DNA from 2 places in the Ventrimonas faecis genome. Region 2 is predicted to be linked to the other one. Evidence: predicted binding sites of a transcription regulator. Region 2 holds the regulator's gene; the other holds the start of a gene.

Region 1 (8,790 bases), on a different contig from region 2:
ACCGTTGAGCTGATCCATCCGGTAGCTATGGAGCAGGGTCTTCGTTTCGCTATCCGTGAGGGTGGTAGAACCGTAGGTTCAGGTCGTGTTGTTACCATCTGCGACTAATCTCTAATTAGAAATTAATCGAAATTTTCATATTATGTAGATGCGCCTGGTGCGCCTACTGTGTCCAAACGTAAGATGACCCGTGGAGATTTTCTCCACGGGTTTTTCTGTTGTATGAATTTCACACAATCTTCAAACTAAAGTATGGACAGTTGTGTTATAATTGGCAGGAGTGTAACTGTGAGGGTACTGAACAGTTACGCAGGAGTAGAGAAAAATTGAGGAGTATATTATGAAAATGAAATGGAAACAGCAGGCGGCAACAGCGCTGGCGGCAGTGCTCTGCGGAGCGGGACTGCATCTGGCAGTGGCTGTACCGGCCGGCAACAGTGCTGCAGTTTCGGAAGCGCTGGTGGCAGAGCCGGAAGGTGAATCCGCGGAGACAACAGCCCAATATACCTTTCATGCCGATGTTTACGGTCCTGGCGTGGCCAATCTGTCTTCCTCGGACAGTTATTCCCGGTATCAGTGGGGGCTGAAAAACGATGCGGAATTACAGTACAGTGAGATCACAAACCGGTTTAAGGACAGCAATCCGAAGCTGGCAACTTATATTGATCTGGCAAATTATCTTGGCATGCCGGCCCCGGTAGCCGGACCGGATGCTTACCGTATCAAAGAGATCCGGGCAAGACGTGGGGTGGATATCAATATTCTCCCGGCGTGGAACCTCTACGATTCCAGCACGGAGGAGCACCGTCAGGTGGTGGTAGCGGTCATAGATACCGGAATTGACATCAATCATCCAGATCTGAAGGATGCCATCTGGACCAATGAAGATGAGATTCCGGGGGACGGCATTGACAATGACGGAAACGGTTATATAGACGATGTCCATGGCTGGAATTTCTTTGATGGAAACAATGAACTCTGCAAGGGCAGTGAGGATGACCACGGTACCCATGCGGCGGGAACCATTGCCGCGGCCCGTGGAAATGGCGGCATTGCCGGAATCACAGACAACAAGTATGTGAAGGTCATGGTATTGAAGGCCCTGGGAACCCAGTATGGTGTTGGAGAGGAAAAGGCCATTATTGAGGCCATCCGCTATGCGGAAGCAAACGGAGCCTCCATCTGCAATCTCAGTTTTGGAACTACGGAGTATTATCCGGAACTGGATAAGGTAATGCGGGATTCGAAGATGTTATTTGTGGTATCTGCAGGAAATGGTGACGCAAAGGGAATCGGAGAAGATACCGATCAGAAGCCGGATTACCCATCCTCCTTCGACCTGGACAATGTCATTTCCGTGGCAAACCTGATGTTTGACGGAAGCCTGGCGGAAAGCTCCAACTACGGAGCAAAGAGCGTGGATATTGCGGCGCCGGGCACCTACATTGTCAGCACCATTGCAAACAGCGGTTATGGATTTATGACAGGAACATCCATGTCTGCCCCGATGGTGACTGGAGCGGCGGCATTCCTGTATTCCTACCGCACGGACCTGCAGCTTTCCGATATCCGGAAAGTTCTTCTGGAAACAGCACGTAAGATTCCGCCGCTGGAAGGCAAACTCAGCAGCAATGGCATGCTGGATGTGTACGCAGCGCTGAACTATGGAAGAACAACGGAGAACGCGGACAGCGCGCAGGCAGAGCAGAGCGCAGAGCAGACAGCCGGGACTGCGCAGGAGAGCCAGGGCAGTGACAGCACGTCAGACGGTGCGGCGCAGTCAGAGAGTACGGCCTCTGCATCCAAAACCATCACGGCAGGTGGCGGGGAACCGGTTAACCTGGGGTGGTAAGCTGACAACCTGGAAAACATATCGAAACGGCATCAGAAAAGCCCATGAAAACAATGAGAAATGTTTTCATGGGCTTTTTCATATCCTTTTTGCGATGTATACCGCAGTGCGGATTTATTTCTTTTTGTTTTTGTATTCATTTAGCAGGCGCTCAAACTCTTCTTCATCACCGGAACGTTTTAACCGCTGTCTGCGGCGCTCCCGGCGCTCTGCCAGCAGTCTTGCCTCTTTCTTTTTGGAGTAGATAAACCAGCTTACAAGGCCGATCATACCAAGTGCGAGAAGTACGATCAGCATCGTGATCAGGACACCGGCCACGGAAATATTTTTGTGAGGCCGCTGAGGCTTCTCTGCGTTGGAAGCAGTGGCCACGGAAGCCGCTGTGTTTGAGGCGTCGGTATCTGATGGGGCGGTTTCTGTGTCCGGATCATCCCCGTCGATGGTGACGCCGTCTTTTGCCAGCAGGTATGCAGTTCCGATGGTCCGGTCATTGTAGCTGTAGGTGAGCAGAGCCACGGCGTTGTCAGGACTGATCTCCGGCAGCGCGCCAAGGGAAATGTCCGCATCCTCAAAGGTGGCGCCATTTGGCAGGGTGATGACGCTGTCCGGATCGATCATCAGGTCGGACGCCTGGAAGGAACCCTTATCCAGATTGATGGTTTCGTTTCCGGTCACGTAACGGCTTTCATAGTCTGCCACGGTATAGTCCTGGAAGGAACGGAATCCAAATTCCAGAAGTGCCTTACCGTCTACGAAGTATTGTCTCGGCTGCCCTTTTAAGATAACGGAGACCAGGCGGCGGTTGTCTTTTACCGCGTAGGTGACCAGGGTATTGCCGGCTTTGATCAGGTATCCGGTCTTTCCGGCTACGGCCTCCGGGTAGTAATACGGGCTGCTCGGATCTTCGGTCACACAGAGACGGTGCTCCCCGCGGATGGTGAAGCCATCCGGATTCTGGGTGGTCGGCGCGATTTTATGGGTGGTAGAGGAGCTGATCTCCACCAAGGTATCGTTGTCGTAGGCGGCCTGCGCAATCAGGGCCATATCGTAAGCGGAAACATACTGATTGTCATTGTTTAAGCCGGATGGGTTTTCAAAATGGCTTTCCTGGCATCCCAGTTCCACCAGCTTTTCATTCATCATGTCCACGAAGGCGGGGATGCTGCCCGCGGTGTGCTCAGCCAGGGCATTGGCAGCCTGGTTGCAGGAGACCAGAAGCAGAGAGTAGAGACAATCCTCTACGGAAAGTTCATCTCCGGCCACGACACTGATTTTATTTCCGCTGTCGGCCTCAACCTGGTTGACAGCCGTCGTAGAAAATGTTACAGTATCTTGCAGATTGCAATTTTCCAGGACGATGAGTGCTGTGAGAATCTTGGTGATGCTGGCCGGATAGTACGGCAGGTGAATGTTCTGGCCATACAGAATGGCGCCGGAATCCATATCCATGACAATGCCCGCTTCAGCCATGATGCCGGTGTCAGAGGGCCAGTCGGGTTTTGCCCAGGCCGTCAAAACGAACAACTGGCATGTTAGGGCAAAACATACAAATTTTGTTATCTTTTGTTTCCATTTATTCAGCAATGTGCGAACCTCCTGTGTTCTTTTTCCGTTTGCCGCTCCGAGTGAAAAGCAAGGAACTCTGCGGAAATTTCCGAATTTTGGCAAAACGGACCTGTCTAATCATACCTTATGTAAAATAAATATTCAACCAAATATTCCATGAAATATTCGTGAAATTGCCACTTCCATTTTCCCCACATTTGTAGTATCATAATTTCTGCTACGACATATAGTTGTTTATAATCAATAAAAATACAAGATATAGTATATACGAGAGGGGTTTGGGCATGACTACGGATGTTAAGACAAATGTGATCAAGAGAAACGGCAAGGAAGTTTCTTTCGATGTCTCCAAAATTGTGAGCGCGATCACCAAGGCCAATGCCAGTGTGGATCATCTTCATCAGCTGAATGAGTATCAGATCAACGCAGTGGCAGACATGATCGCAAAGCAGGTGGAAGAGGCTACGCATGCGGTAAACGTAGAAGATATTCAGGATATGGTAGAGACCGGCATTATGGAGATGCGCGGTTATGAGGTGGCGCAGAAATATGTGCGTTACCGTTACAAGAGAGAGCTGACCAGAAAATCCAACACGACCGACAACGGCATCCTGGCTCTGATCGAGCATCTGAATGAGGAAGTAAAACAGGAGAACTCCAACAAGAACCCGGTCATCAACTCTACCCAGCGTGATTACATGGCTGGTGAGGTCAGCAAGGATTTAAGCCGCCGTGTTCTGCTTCCGGAGGAGATCGTGCGCGCCCATGAGGCGGGTATCATCCACTTCCACGATACCGATTATTTTGCGCAGAAGGAGCACAACTGTGACCTGATCAACCTGGAGGACATGCTCCAGAATGGCACCGTGATCAGCGAGACCATGATCGAGAAGCCGCACAGCTTCTTTACCGCCTGCAATGTTACCACCCAGATCGTGGCGCAGGTAGCCAGCAACCAGTACGGCGGACAATCCTTCTCCCTGGCACATCTGGCTCCGTTTGTAGACATCAGCCGTCAGAAACTGCGCAAGAATGTCATCGCGGAGCGTCAGGAGTGCGGTGAGTCTTTGGATGACGCCATCATCGACCGCGTAGTAGAACGCAGACTGCGCGAGGAGATCAAGAGTGGTATCCAGACCATCCAGTATCAGCTTATTACTCTGATGACCTGTAATGGACAGGCTCCGTTTGTTACCATGTTCATGTATCTGGATGAGGTTCCGGAGGGCCGCACCCGTGACGATCTGGCTATGATCATTGAGGAAGTCATGATCCAGAGAATGCAGGGCGTCAAGAACGAGAAGGGCGTGTGGATCACCCCGGCATTCCCGAAACTGATCTATGTTCTGGACGAGGACAACATTACCGAAGATTCCAAATACTGGCACTTAACTGAGCTTGCCGCGAAATGTACCGCAAAGCGCATGGTGCCGGACTACATCTCCGCGAAGATCATGAAGGAGATGAAGGGCGGAAACGTGTACCCGTGCATGGGCTGCCGTTCCTTCCTGACCGTAGAGGATTCACAGAGAAACGCAGACGGAAGCCACAAGTTCTACGGCCGTTTCAATCAGGGCGTTGTCACCATCAACCTGGTGGATGTGGCCTGCTCTTCTGAGGGCGATATGGACCGCTTCTGGGAGATTTTTGAGGAGCGCCTGGAGCTTTGCCACCGCGCGCTGCGCTGCCGTCATGAGCGTCTGCTCGGCACCATCTCCGATGTCGCTCCGATCCTGTGGCAGAACGGTGCCCTGGCAAGACTGAAAAAGGGAGAGACCATCGATAAGCTTTTGTTTAACGGTTATTCCACCATTTCCCTGGGCTACTGCGGCCTGCATGAGATGTGCGTGCGCATGACCGGAAAGTCCCACACCGACCCGTCCGCAAAACCGTTCGCTCTGGCTGTTATGCAGAAGATGAACGACAAGTGCAAGGAGTGGAAAGAGGCAGAGAACATCAGCTACTCCGTATACGGCACCCCGATGGAGTCCACCACCTACAAGTTTGCGAAATGCTTACAGAAACGCTTCGGCATCATCCCGGGCGTAACTGATAAGAACTATATCACCAACAGCTACCACGTTCATGTAACTGAGGAGATTGACGCCTTCAGCAAGCTGAAATTCGAGTCCGAATTCCAGAAGCTGTCTCCGGGCGGAGCCATCAGCTACGTGGAAGTGCCGAATATGCAGCAGAATATTCCGGCGGTTCTGTCCGTCATGAAGTTTATCTACGAGAACATCATGTATGCAGAGCTGAACACCAAGAGCGATTACTGCGAGTGCTGTGGCTACGATGGCGAGATCAAGATCGTCGAGGACGAGTCCGGCAAGCTGGTCTGGGAGTGCCCGAACTGCGGCAACCGTGCCCAGGACAAGATGTCCGTTGCGCGCCGTACCTGCGGCTACATCGGAACCCAGTTCTGGAACCAGGGCCGGACACAGGAGATCCGCGACCGCGTGCTACATCTTTAAAAAATAAAAATTGATTTGAATATAGAAAATGCCGGGCAGGCGCTAAATGGCGCCGCCCGGCATTTTCGTGGTTTTACAAGATAGCAATTCTAACATTTTTATGAAAATTATGGTGCGCACCCTCGCTTGCCTTGCACCTGATGAAAATTAATGGTATACTGTCGTGGTAAATTACCCGTATTGCGGCCTGCAGGGCCAGATGGGCGGAAAAGTGCCCCCGTTTTTGGGCATTTGTGAGAAGAAAAACGCAGCTTTTGCGGCTCTGCGGATGAAAGGAATACCATGTCTTCAAATAACGAATACGCGATCCAGGTACAGGACGTGAGCAAGATATATAAGCTGTATGACAAGCCGATTGACCGGCTGAAGGAATCCCTCAGCTTAACCCACAAAAACTACCACAAGGACTTTTTTGCGCTGAGTGATATTTCATTCAATGTAAAGAAGGGCGAGACGGTAGGCATCATCGGAACGAATGGTTCCGGCAAATCAACTATTTTAAAAATTATCACCGGAGTGCTGACGCCAACCAGCGGTCAGGTCCGGGTGAGCGGAGTCATCTCGGCGCTTCTGGAGCTGGGAGCGGGCTTCAACATGGATTACACCGGCATTGAGAATATCTATATGAACGGAACCATGATGGGCTTCTCCAAAAAGCAGATGGATGAAAAACTCCCGGATATTCTGGAGTTTGCCGATATTGGAGATTTCGTTTACCAGCCGGTGAAAACCTATTCCAGCGGTATGTTTGTGCGGCTGGCTTTTGCGCTGTCTATTAATGTAGAGCCGGAAATCCTGATTGTGGATGAGGCACTTTCTGTGGGAGACGTGTTCTTCCAGTCCAAGTGCTACCGCCGCATGGAGGAAATCCGAAAGAACGGAACCACCATTCTTATGGTTACCCATGATATGGGCAGTGTCATCAAATACTGTGACCGGGTGGTGCTTTTGAATAAGGGCCATTATGTGGCTGAGGGCGCGCCGGGCAAGATGGTGGATCTCTACAAGAAGATCCTGGCCAACCAGATGGATGACCTGGAAGAAGAACTGCTGGAGATGAATGATTTTTCCGGCGGGATGGACAATGGAGCAGAAACAAAAGATAATGTTCCAGAAAAAAATATTGAAGAAAAAACAGTGCACAGCGGCCTCATGAAAGACAAAATCACCATCAACCCGAACCGCACTGAGTACGGCAACGGCAAGGCCGAAATCTATGACCTTGGCATGTTTGATGAGCGGGGCAACTTAACGAACCTGCTGTTAAAGGGTGAGTATTTCACCATCAAAGAAAAGATTCGTTTCCATGACAGTATCCAGGCGCCGATCTTTACTTATACCATTAAAGATAAGAAGGGCGCGGACTTAACCGGCACCAACACCATGTTTGAGGGCGCCGAGATCCGTCCTGTGAAAAACGGTGATGAGTACGAGGTGAACTTCCGCCAGAAGATGACCCTTCAGGGCGGTGAGTATCTGCTTTCCATGAGCTGCACCGGCTTTGAGCAGGGCGAGCACACCGTGTACCACCGTCTGTACGATGTGGCAAATATCACGGTCATTTCCAATAAGAATACCGTGGGTGTTTATGATATGGAATCCGAGGTGGAGGCAGTGCTGAAACCGGCGGGCTCCGGGAACTCGGAAACCGGGAATGCGTGAGATGGAGAAAAAACATGCCGGGAAATGCGTGAGACCGAAAACGACAGGATCGAAACGCAAACATGGCGAACAACGAACGTGAACATAAGAAAGAGGTTTTTGAAACATGAACATGAGAAAGATCGATGATGAGATACAGGCGCTCCTTTCCGAGCACCGCGGAGACATCCGCTCCATCTTAAAGGACAACCACCGGCTGGACCTGTTATATGCCCTCTCTTCCCAGCGGGAATTGCTGCTTGAGTGGTATGACTTCGAGCCGGAGGCGGAGGTTCTTCAGGTGGGTGCCGATTACGGTGCGCTGACGGGACTTCTGCGTTCCAGCGTGAGCGCAGTGACGGTTCTGGATGACACCGAATCCGCACTGGAGACGGTAAGACAGCGTTATCCGGGCGCGGCCAACATCCATTACCACAAGGACAGCCTGACCGGTTACGCGGCTGAGGCCTGTGCTGAGGGCAAAAAGTACGACTATGTGATCTTTGCGGGAACGCTGACCGCTCCCTATGAGGATCACATTCATGCAGCCAAGGCGCTGTTAAAGCCAGAGGGCATTCTGATTGTGGCTTCCGCCAATGCCCTTGGCATGAAATATTTTGCGGGAACCGTGGAAGAAGAGAACGCGCTGACCAAGCGCCAGCTGATGGAGCTGCTTTGTGGAGATAAAGAAAACCAGAGCATGGCCGAGGAGCATGGCGCACTGAAGTTTTATTATCCGATGCCGGACTATAAGACCCCGGTCAGCATCTACTCTGACGCCTATCTGCCGAAAAAGGGTGATTTAACCCGCGTGACACCGGCTTACGATTATCCGCCGTACCACATGATGGAGCAGGGGGAGAAGTTTGATACGGTCTGCGAAGCAGGTTTGTTTGACTTGTACGCTAACTCCTATCTGGTATTCTGGAGCGCAGATCCGAAACAGCTTCAGAAAGATGATGAGCGGATTTTCATTAAATATAACAAGACAAGAAGAGAAGAGTTCCAGATCAAGACCTGTATCTGCGAGCGGAATAAGGAGCGCTACGTCGAGAAGGCCGCCCTGAGCCTGGACGGCAGCGCCCACATTGATTCCTTCAAAGAAAAATATGAGAAACTGACGAAGCAGCACCGCACATTAAAGGTTGCAGAGCCGAAGTTTGCCGAGCACCGCAATTCGGTTTATTTCCCATATCTGGTGGGTCAGACTTGTGCGGAAAAATTAGGCGAGCAGTTAGAGGGCGGACAGCTTCCGCT
Region 2 (8,790 bases):
CAAGAATCCGGATGTTAAGGTTGTCGCAGTAGAGCCGGAAACTTCCGCAGTGCTTTCCACCGGTGTGGCAGGCGCGCACAAGATTCAGGGAATCGGCGCAGGCTTCGTGCCGGAGGTACTGGATACTAAAGTTTATGACGAGATCATTCCGGTCAGCAACGATGACGCGTTCGCAACCGGCAAGGAAATCGGTAAAAATGAAGGCGTACTGGTAGGAATTTCTTCCGGTGCCGCAGCATGGGCAGCCATTGAACTGGCAAAACGCCCGGAGAACGAGGGCAAGACGATTGTAGTGCTTCTTCCGGATACCGGAGACCGCTATCTGTCCACCCCGTTATTTGCAGACTAATTTAAGAAAAGGATGGTTTGGGGATTATGATGATTTCAACAAGAGGAAGATATGCACTGCGCGTCATGGTAGATCTGGCAGAACATGCCACCGGGGCGTTCACGCCTTTAAAGGAGGTGGCAGAGCGGCAGGATATCTCCCAGAAGTATCTGGAATCCATCATGTCCAACCTGTCCAAATCTGGTTTTGTGGAAGGGGCTCAGGGAAAGGGCGGCGGCTACCGCCTTGTGAGGGAGCCGGAGGAGTACAAAGTTGGCGAAATTCTGCGCCTGACCGAAGGATCCCTGGCTCCGGTAGCCTGTCTGGAGGCGGATGCCAAACCCTGCGCCATGTCTCCGCACTGCCGGACCCTTCCCATGTGGAACCGCCTCAATCATGTGATCAATGAATTTTTTGACAGCTACACCATCGCCGATCTCATGCAGACCGAGGATGGAGGGGACTATGTGATTTAAGTTTGAGGTGCCAGACAACGGTCGGAGCAAACTGCCGTGCTTGCCCGAAGCAGTTTGGGACAACGTTGGCTGATAGGGCGAACGCCCGTCAGCGAGGAAATGCGAAGCATTTTCGAGCTTGCACCGTAAAATTGTCAGAATAACCTTGACAAACTCACCCACCCGGCGTACAATACGCCACATAGGGTAGTAGTATAAGAACTACGGAAACGAGGAACCAGCTATGACTCAGAATAAGACCATGCAGATGAATATGGTTATGATGTGCGGCATGATGATGGACATGTGCCGTATGTTCGTATGCAATCAATTTCATCAGTAATCTGCAAGGTCAGGAAAGAGCATAGAAGAAGCATAAAATCAGAAGCAAGAACACATTCTAAGCCGTAAGCCTGTTGCAGGTTTACGGCTTTTTGTTTTTCGTTTTCGTAAAGCAGGGAAAGGAAAAGAAAATGGCATTAGAGGAAACCATCATCCAGTTAAAGCACATGGGCAAGGAATTTAAGACGGCCAACGGGCCGGTGAAAGCCCTCGATGACATTAATCTGGAAATCAAACGGGGAGAAATCTTCGGAATCATCGGTCTTTCCGGCGCGGGAAAGAGTACCCTGGTGCGCTGTATCAACATGCTGGAGATTCCAACCTCCGGCGAGGTATTGTTTGAGGGTGAAAATCTGGCGGCATTAAGTGAGGCGGGCCAGAGAAAGGCAAGACAGTCCATGGGCATGATCTTCCAGCAATTCAACCTGCTGGCCCAGAGAAATATTCTCCGGAATGTATGCTTCCCCATGGAGATCGCGGGAGTTCCAAAGCAGCAGGCGAAAGCGCGGGCCATGGAGCTGTTAAAGCTGGTTGGACTGGAAGACAGGGCAAAAGCCTATCCGGCACAGCTTTCCGGCGGACAGCGCCAGAGAGTTGCCATTGCCCGGGCCATTGCCACCAACCCGAAGGTGCTCCTTTGTGATGAGGCCACCAGCGCACTGGACCCGAATACCACCAAGTCCATTTTGGAGCTGATCAAGCAGATCAACCGGGACTTAGGCATTACGGTCATTGTCATCACCCATGAGATGGCGGTGATTGAAGCCATCTGTGACCGGGTAGCCATTATCGACCACAGCCAGATTGCCGAGTTCGGCCGGGTATCGGAAATCTTCTCCGAGCCGAAATCGAAGATTGGCCGTCAGCTGATTCTGGGGGACGCGGTGGAAAATGTGAAGTTTGACAAGTCCAGAAAGATCCGCATCACCTTTGACGGACGCTCCTCCATGGAGCCGGTTCTGGCCAACATGATTTTAGCCAGCAAGGTTCCGGTGAATATCCTGTACGCTTCCACCAAAGACATTGGAGGCACGGCTTATGGACAGATGATCATTCAGCTTCCGGAGGACGAAGCGGACGCGGCAAGAGCCCTGCATTATTTAAAGACCGTGCAGGTGCCGTATGAGGAGGTGAACGGCGATGTTATTTAGTCAGCAGATTTTGGAACTGATCCGCAACGGAATCGGAGAAACCTTATGTATGGTGATCATTTCCACCATTGTTTCCTACATCATCGGAATCCCACTGGGCATCATCCTGGTGGTGACCGATAAAGAGGGCATCCGCCCCATTCCGGCACTGCAGAAGGTGCTGGGACTCATCATCAACCTGCTCCGGTCGGTGCCGTTCCTCATTCTTCTGATCATGATGATCCCGGTTACCAGAAAGTTGGTGGGAACGAGCCTTGGCTGGAAAGCGGTCGTGCCGCCGCTGGTGGCATCCGCGGCGCCCTACATTGCCCGCATGGTAGAGTCTTCCTTTAAGGAGATTGATGCCGGTGTCATTGAGGCAGCAAAGTCTATGGGAGCTTCCACGTTCCAGATCATCTGGAAGGTTCTGCTTCCGGAGTCAAAGCCGTCCCTCTTAATCGGAGCGGCTATCTCCACCACCACCATTCTGGGCTATTCCGCTATGGCAGGCGCGGTTGGCGGCGGCGGACTGGGCGGCATTGCCATCAACTACGGTTACTACCGTTATGAGACGGACATCATGCTGGTGACGGTAGCCATTCTGGTCATCATTGTCCAGGTTATTCAGGAGATCGGCATGAGACTGGCAAGAAAGAGTGACAAACGAATCCGGTAGAGCGTTTGGACAGGGGAGAAAACCTGACAAACCGGGCCGGAGACAAACAGACAGCGGATTTAGCAGCCGGTCACACGGCTGTCGGCCAAAGGCCATATAAATCAAATTTATTTATCGAGGAGGATAAGTATTATGAAAAAGAACATTGGTGTGATCGCAGCAGCATTCCTGGCAGCAGCAGCCCTGACCGCATGCGGCGGCAGCAAACCGGCTGAGACCACTGCAGCAGCAGAGGCAGCAGAGACTTCCGCAGCAGAGGCAGAGAGCAGCGAAGCAGCAGAGGAGACCACCGGAGATCTGGAGGATCTGACCGTAGGCGCAAGCCCGGCACCTCACGCAGAGATTCTGGAGGCAGCAAGAGAAGAGCTGGCAAAGAAAGGCTACAACTTAAAGATCGTGGAGTACACCGATTACGTTCAGCCGAACCTGGCACTGGACGCAGGTGATCTGGATGCAAACTATTTCCAGCATCTTCCATATCTGGAGCAGTTCAATGAGGAGAGAGGAACCAAGTTAGTAAGCGCAGGCAAGATCCACTACGAGCCGTTTGGTATTTACGCAGGCAAGACCGCAACCCTGGATGCACTGGCAGACGGCGCAAAGGTAGCAGTTCCGAACGACGCAACCAACGAGGCCCGGGCCCTGCTTCTTCTTGAGGCAAATGGCCTGTTAAAGCTGAAAGATGGCGCTGGCTTAAAAGCAACCAAGACCGACATCGTAGAGAACCCGAAGAACCTTGACATCCTTGAGGTTGAGGCAGCACAGGTTCCGCGTTCACTTCCGGATGTTGACATTGCGGTTATCAACGGCAACTACGCAATTGAGGCTGGCTTAAAGGTATCTGACGCACTGGCAGTAGAGGCTTCTGACTCTGAGGCAGCAACTACCTATGGTAACGTTGTAGCTGTTCAGGAGGGCAAGGAAGAGGATGCGAAGACCAAAGCACTCATGGAGGTTCTGACCAGCGACGCAGTCAAAGAGTACATCGAGCAGACCTACGAGGGCGCTGTTGTTCCGTTATTCTAATCAGCAGACGAAAATGAAAAAGAATGCGCCAGGCCTCCTTTAGGAACCGCCTGGAAACGATACGCATAGACTACAGTAAGAACGTTTTGTTCCGGATGTGGCCTATGCGTATGTTTGATTTAAAAAAAAAAGAAGTCATCAACATCTGCGACTGCAAAAAGCTGGGGTTTGTGGGCGATGTGGAATTTAACCCGGAAAACGGCTGCATCACCCATCTGATCGTTCCGGGGCCTGGCTGCCTGTGCGGAATCTTCGGGCGGGAGAAGGAATACATCATTCCGTTCAAGGACGTGTGCCAGATCGGGGATGACATTATTCTGGTGGAGGTTAAGAAGCTGAAGGACATCGAGAAACCGTGCAAGTGCGATTAGGTTTGTGCAACGCATGAACTGTGACTGGGTATGTCAGTTTTATAACGGTTTCGTGCTTTAAAAATACTTGCGTCCATGTAAAGGATGGGTTAAAATAATGACAAAAGTGATACACAGGAGGAAAACAACTTGAAGTGTCCATTTTGCGGCGCAGCAGATACCAAAGTCATTGATTCCCGTCCGGCAGAGGATAACAGCTCCATCCGCCGCCGCCGTCAGTGCGTGGTCTGCGGAAAGCGCTTTACCACATATGAGAAACTGGAAACCATGCCCCTCATGGTCATCAAAAAGGACCAGTCCCGTGAACCGTATGACCGTTCCAAAATCGAGGCGGGGGTGGTGCATTCCTGCCATAAGCGGCCTGTCTCCATTCAGCAGATCAACCAGATGATCGATGAAATTGAGAACGAGATCTTTACCATGGAAGACCGGGAGGTGGAAACCTCCGCAATCGGAGAACTGGTCATGCAGAAGTTAAAGCAGCTGGATGAGGTAGCCTATGTGCGCTTTGCGTCGGTCTACCGGGAATTTAAGGATGTCAACACCTTTATGGAGGAGCTTGGAAAGCTTCTGGAAAATAAGCGAAAGTAGGACAGGGTACGATTGTGATATTAGAACCATTTTATCCCAGAGAATGGGTGGACAGCACCTATGAAATCGACTGGGAGGGCTGGAAAGAAAAAGGAAAAAAGGGAGTCATTTTTGATATTGATAATACCTTGGTTCCCCACGGTGCTCCGGCGGACGAGCGTGCTCTGGCTTTGTTTGAGCAGCTTCACGGACTGGGATTTCAGACCCTTCTTCTCTCAAACAACAAGGAGCCGCGGGTGAAGTCCTTTGCCGGGCAGGTTCATTCTCCTTACATTTACAAGGCCGGAAAGCCGGGAATAAAAAATTACAACCGGGCGGTAGAAGAGATGGGACTTTGCAAAGACGAGGTTTTGTTTGTGGGAGACCAGCTCTTTACCGATGTGTACGGCGCGAACCGGGCCGGAATTTATGGGATCCTGGTAAAACCCATCAATCCGAAGGAAGAAATCCAGATTGTGTTAAAGCGGTATCTGGAGGCGGTTGTGCTGTATTTTTATAAGCGTGATAGAAAGAAAAATTAAAAAGCAGCAAACAAAAAAGAGGCAGTTCCCGGAAAAGGAATTGCCTCTTTTGCGTTCGGTTGATTTGACCGGAAACTGTGCGGAGTATTAAACTCTGGACAGGTACTCACCGGTACGGGTGTCGATCTTGATCTTGTCACCGTTGTCAACGAACAGCGGAACGTATACGGTTGCGCCAGTCTCAACGGTTGCCGGCTTGGTTGCGCCCTGAGCGGTATCGCCCTTGAAGCCCGGCTCGGTGTTGGTGATCTCAAGCTCTACGAATAACGGCGGCTCTACGGAGAATACTTTGCCGTTGTAAGAGCAGATCTTAACAACCTCGTTCTCCTTAACGAACTTTAATGCGTCACCGATTACGTCGGAAGCAAGAGCCATCTGCTCGTAGTTCTCCATGTTCATGAAGTTGTACAGATCGCCATCCTCGTACAGATACTGCATATCGACACGGTCGATTCTTGCGGACGGGAATTTCTCGGTCGGACGGAAAGTTCTCTCTACTACTGCGCCGGTCATAACGTTTTTGATTTTGGTTCTTACGAATGCAGCACCTTTACCCGGTTTTACGTGCTGGAACTCTACGATCTGGTATACGTTACCCTCGATTTCCAAGGTAATGCCGTTTCTAAAATCACCTGCTGAAATCATGTGATATTCCTCCTTGAATTTGCGTACTCGCTATTAATCTACTATATTCTATACTAAAAGACATGATTTTTCAACTGTTTTTTGGCTTAAACAGGCCTTTTCTTGCATTTTGACCTTAAATCGGGTATAATAATAGTTCAGTATGAAGAAAACGTTACAGTGAAACCAATCAAAGGAGAAACAAAGGTGAAAAGAATTCTGGATCTGATCGCGGACGAGATGAAGTCTGCATTTACCGCCTGTGGCTACGACGCATCCTACGCAAAGGTTGTCTTATCCAACCGCCCGGACTTATGTGAGTACCAGTGCAACGGCGCTATGGCAGCGGCCAAGGCATATAAAAAGAAACCGATCGACATTGCGAATGAGGTTGTTGAGAAATTAAGCGGAGACGGCATGTTTTCCGAAATCAATGCCGTAATGCCTGGTTTCATCAACATCCGTTTAAATACCGCTTATCTGGCTGATCTCATGAACGGCATGGCAAAGGAAGAGAAGCTTGGCGTGGAGGAAGAGGGCCACGGAGAGACTATTATCGTGGACTACGGCGGAGCCAACGTGGCAAAGCCGCTCCATGTCGGCCACCTGCGTTCTGCCGTTATTGGTGAGAGCGTAAAGCGCATGGGCCGTTACTTAGGCTACAACATGATCGGTGACGTACATCTTGGTGACTGGGGCCTGCAGATGGGCCTCATCATCGAGGAACTGCGTGACCGCAAGCCGGATCTGGTTTATTTCGATGAAAACTACACCGGAGAATATCCGTCCGAGCCGCCGTTTACCATCAGCGAGCTGGAGGATATCTACCCGACTGCCAGCGGCAAGTCCAAAGTAGACGAGGCTTTCAAGGAGCGTGCGCAGACCGCTACCTTCAAGCTTCAGAAGGGCTATCCGCCGTACACTGCCATCTGGAAACATATCATGAGTGTTTCCCTGGCAGACTTAAAGAGAAACTACGACAATCTGGACGTTCATTTTGAACTCTGGAAAGGCGAGAGTGACGCGGAGGAGTATATTCCGTGGCTGATTCAGGACCTGCAGGACAAGGGTCTGGCATACGAGAGCCAGGGCGCTCTGGTTGTAGACGTAACCGAGCCGACCGACTCCAAGGAGCTGCCGCCGTGTATCGTGCGCAAGTCTGACGGTGCTGCCCTGTACGCAACCTCCGATCTGGGAACCATCATCCAGCGTGAGAAGGATTTCCATCCGGTCAAGTACGTTTACATTACCGATAAGCGTCAGGAGCTTCACTTCAAGCAGGTGTTCCGTGTGGCAAAGAAGGCCGGCTATGTAAAGCCGGAGACCCCGATGATCCACATCGGCTTTGGTACCATGAACGGCAAGGACGGCAAGCCGTTTAAGACCAGAGAGGGCGGCGTGATGCGTCTGGAGCACCTCATTGCGGACATCGATGAGGCTGTTTACAACCGCATCATGGAAAACCGCAGCATGGATGAGGCAGAGGCAAAGGAGACCGCCAAGATTGTCGGCCTTGCAGCCTTAAAATATGGTGACCTGTCCAACCAGGCAGCCAAAGATTACGTGTTCGATATTGACCGCTTCATCTCCTTTGAGGGAAATACTGGTCCGTACATTCTGTACACCATTGTTCGTATCAAATCCATTCTGGGCAAGTATGAGGCACAGAACCCGGGCACAACGGCAGAGACCATTCTTCCGGCAGCCAGTGACGCCGAGAAGACTCTGATGCTGGAGCTGTCCAAGTACAACGATGTTATGGAGAATGCGTTTGCAGAGACCGCGCCGCACAAGATCTGTCAGTACATCTTCGACCTGTCCAACGCCTTCAACAGCTTCTACCACGATACCCGCATTCTGGCAGAGGAAGACAAAGCGCGCCAGGCAAGCTGGATCGCCCTCATTACTCTGGTAAAACGCGTGCTTGAGGTATGCATCCAGGTACTTGGATTTGAAGCGCCGGAGAGGATGTAATTTGACGTTACAGCGAAGCGGAATCGAGCTGAGCAGGCATGTCACGTATTTCACCAGTATGCGCAAGGAGGCACTTTTTATGAAGATAACGGAGTCTGCCACCAGCACATTCTGGAAGGGAGAGCAGGGAATCCGCGCCTCCGTCCAGGATGGAGACAGCTTATATAAGGTGAGTTTATATGTCAAGGGTAGTCAGGTTCGTGACTACTCTTGTTCTTGTGTAAATGGAAATTCCTACCGGGGCATGTGCGCGCACGCAAAGCTTGTGTGGGAACAATGGAAAAAAGAGCAGGAGCAGCATTCCGGCCGTCCTGTCTCCACATCGCAGGAGATCCGTACCATGATCCGGGAGTATACCAACCGGGAAGTGGCAAAGATCATTGAAGATGCGGAGGAGACAGAGATCCGGCTGGTGCCGCGCCTGATGTTAAAAAACGGTTCTGCCAGTCTGGAATTCAAGCTTGGCCGGGATCGTTTTTATATTATAAAGGACCTGATGTCCTTTGCGGAGGCAGTACGCACAGGAGCCAGCGTATCTTATGGAAAGCAGCTGACCTTCCATCACAGCCTGAATGCCTTTGCGGAAGAGGACCGGGAGCTGTGTGCCCTTCTTCTGGAGCTGGTGCAGGTTTATCAGGAACATTTTGAGCAGTTCCGGAAGAGTTCGTTTGTCACCATGCAGGGGCTTCGCACTCTGAATTTAAACCGCGCTAACCGGGACCGCTTTTTCCAGCTTATGGAAAACCGGGATC

The links. The regulator NrdR, encoded in region 2, represses ribonucleotide reductase genes. The targets are predictions, from matches to a motif close to CACAANATNTTGTG.
Region 1: the regulator NrdR is predicted to act here: its motif matches at 3,669-3,682, upstream of nrdD (anaerobic ribonucleoside-triphosphate reductase).

The regions. Positions count from the first base shown of each region.
Region 1 is NZ_JBBMFJ010000022.1:26,205-34,994, forward strand. Features, by position in the region: gene tuf (elongation factor Tu) at 1-108, shown strand, start outside; gene WMO41_RS10795 (S8 family peptidase) at 341-1,852, shown strand; gene WMO41_RS10800 (D-alanyl-D-alanine carboxypeptidase family protein) at 1,967-3,322, opposite strand; gene nrdD (anaerobic ribonucleoside-triphosphate reductase) at 3,703-5,892, shown strand; gene WMO41_RS10810 (Wzt carbohydrate-binding domain-containing protein) at 6,175-7,554, shown strand; gene WMO41_RS10815 (glycosyltransferase) at 7,667-8,790, shown strand, end outside.
Region 2 is NZ_JBBMFJ010000015.1:2,733-11,522, reverse strand. Features, by position in the region: gene cysK (cysteine synthase A) at 1-349, shown strand, start outside; gene WMO41_RS08275 (Rrf2 family transcriptional regulator) at 376-804, shown strand; gene WMO41_RS08270 (methionine ABC transporter ATP-binding protein) at 1,257-2,276, shown strand; gene WMO41_RS08265 (methionine ABC transporter permease MetI) at 2,266-2,931, shown strand; gene WMO41_RS08260 (MetQ/NlpA family ABC transporter substrate-binding protein) at 3,064-3,957, shown strand; gene WMO41_RS08255 (PRC-barrel domain-containing protein) at 4,062-4,328, shown strand; gene nrdR (transcriptional regulator NrdR) at 4,458-4,919, shown strand; gene WMO41_RS08245 (YqeG family HAD IIIA-type phosphatase) at 4,937-5,440, shown strand; gene efp (elongation factor P) at 5,528-6,085, opposite strand; gene argS (arginine--tRNA ligase) at 6,272-8,038, shown strand; gene WMO41_RS08230 (DEAD/DEAH box helicase) at 8,118-8,790, shown strand, end outside.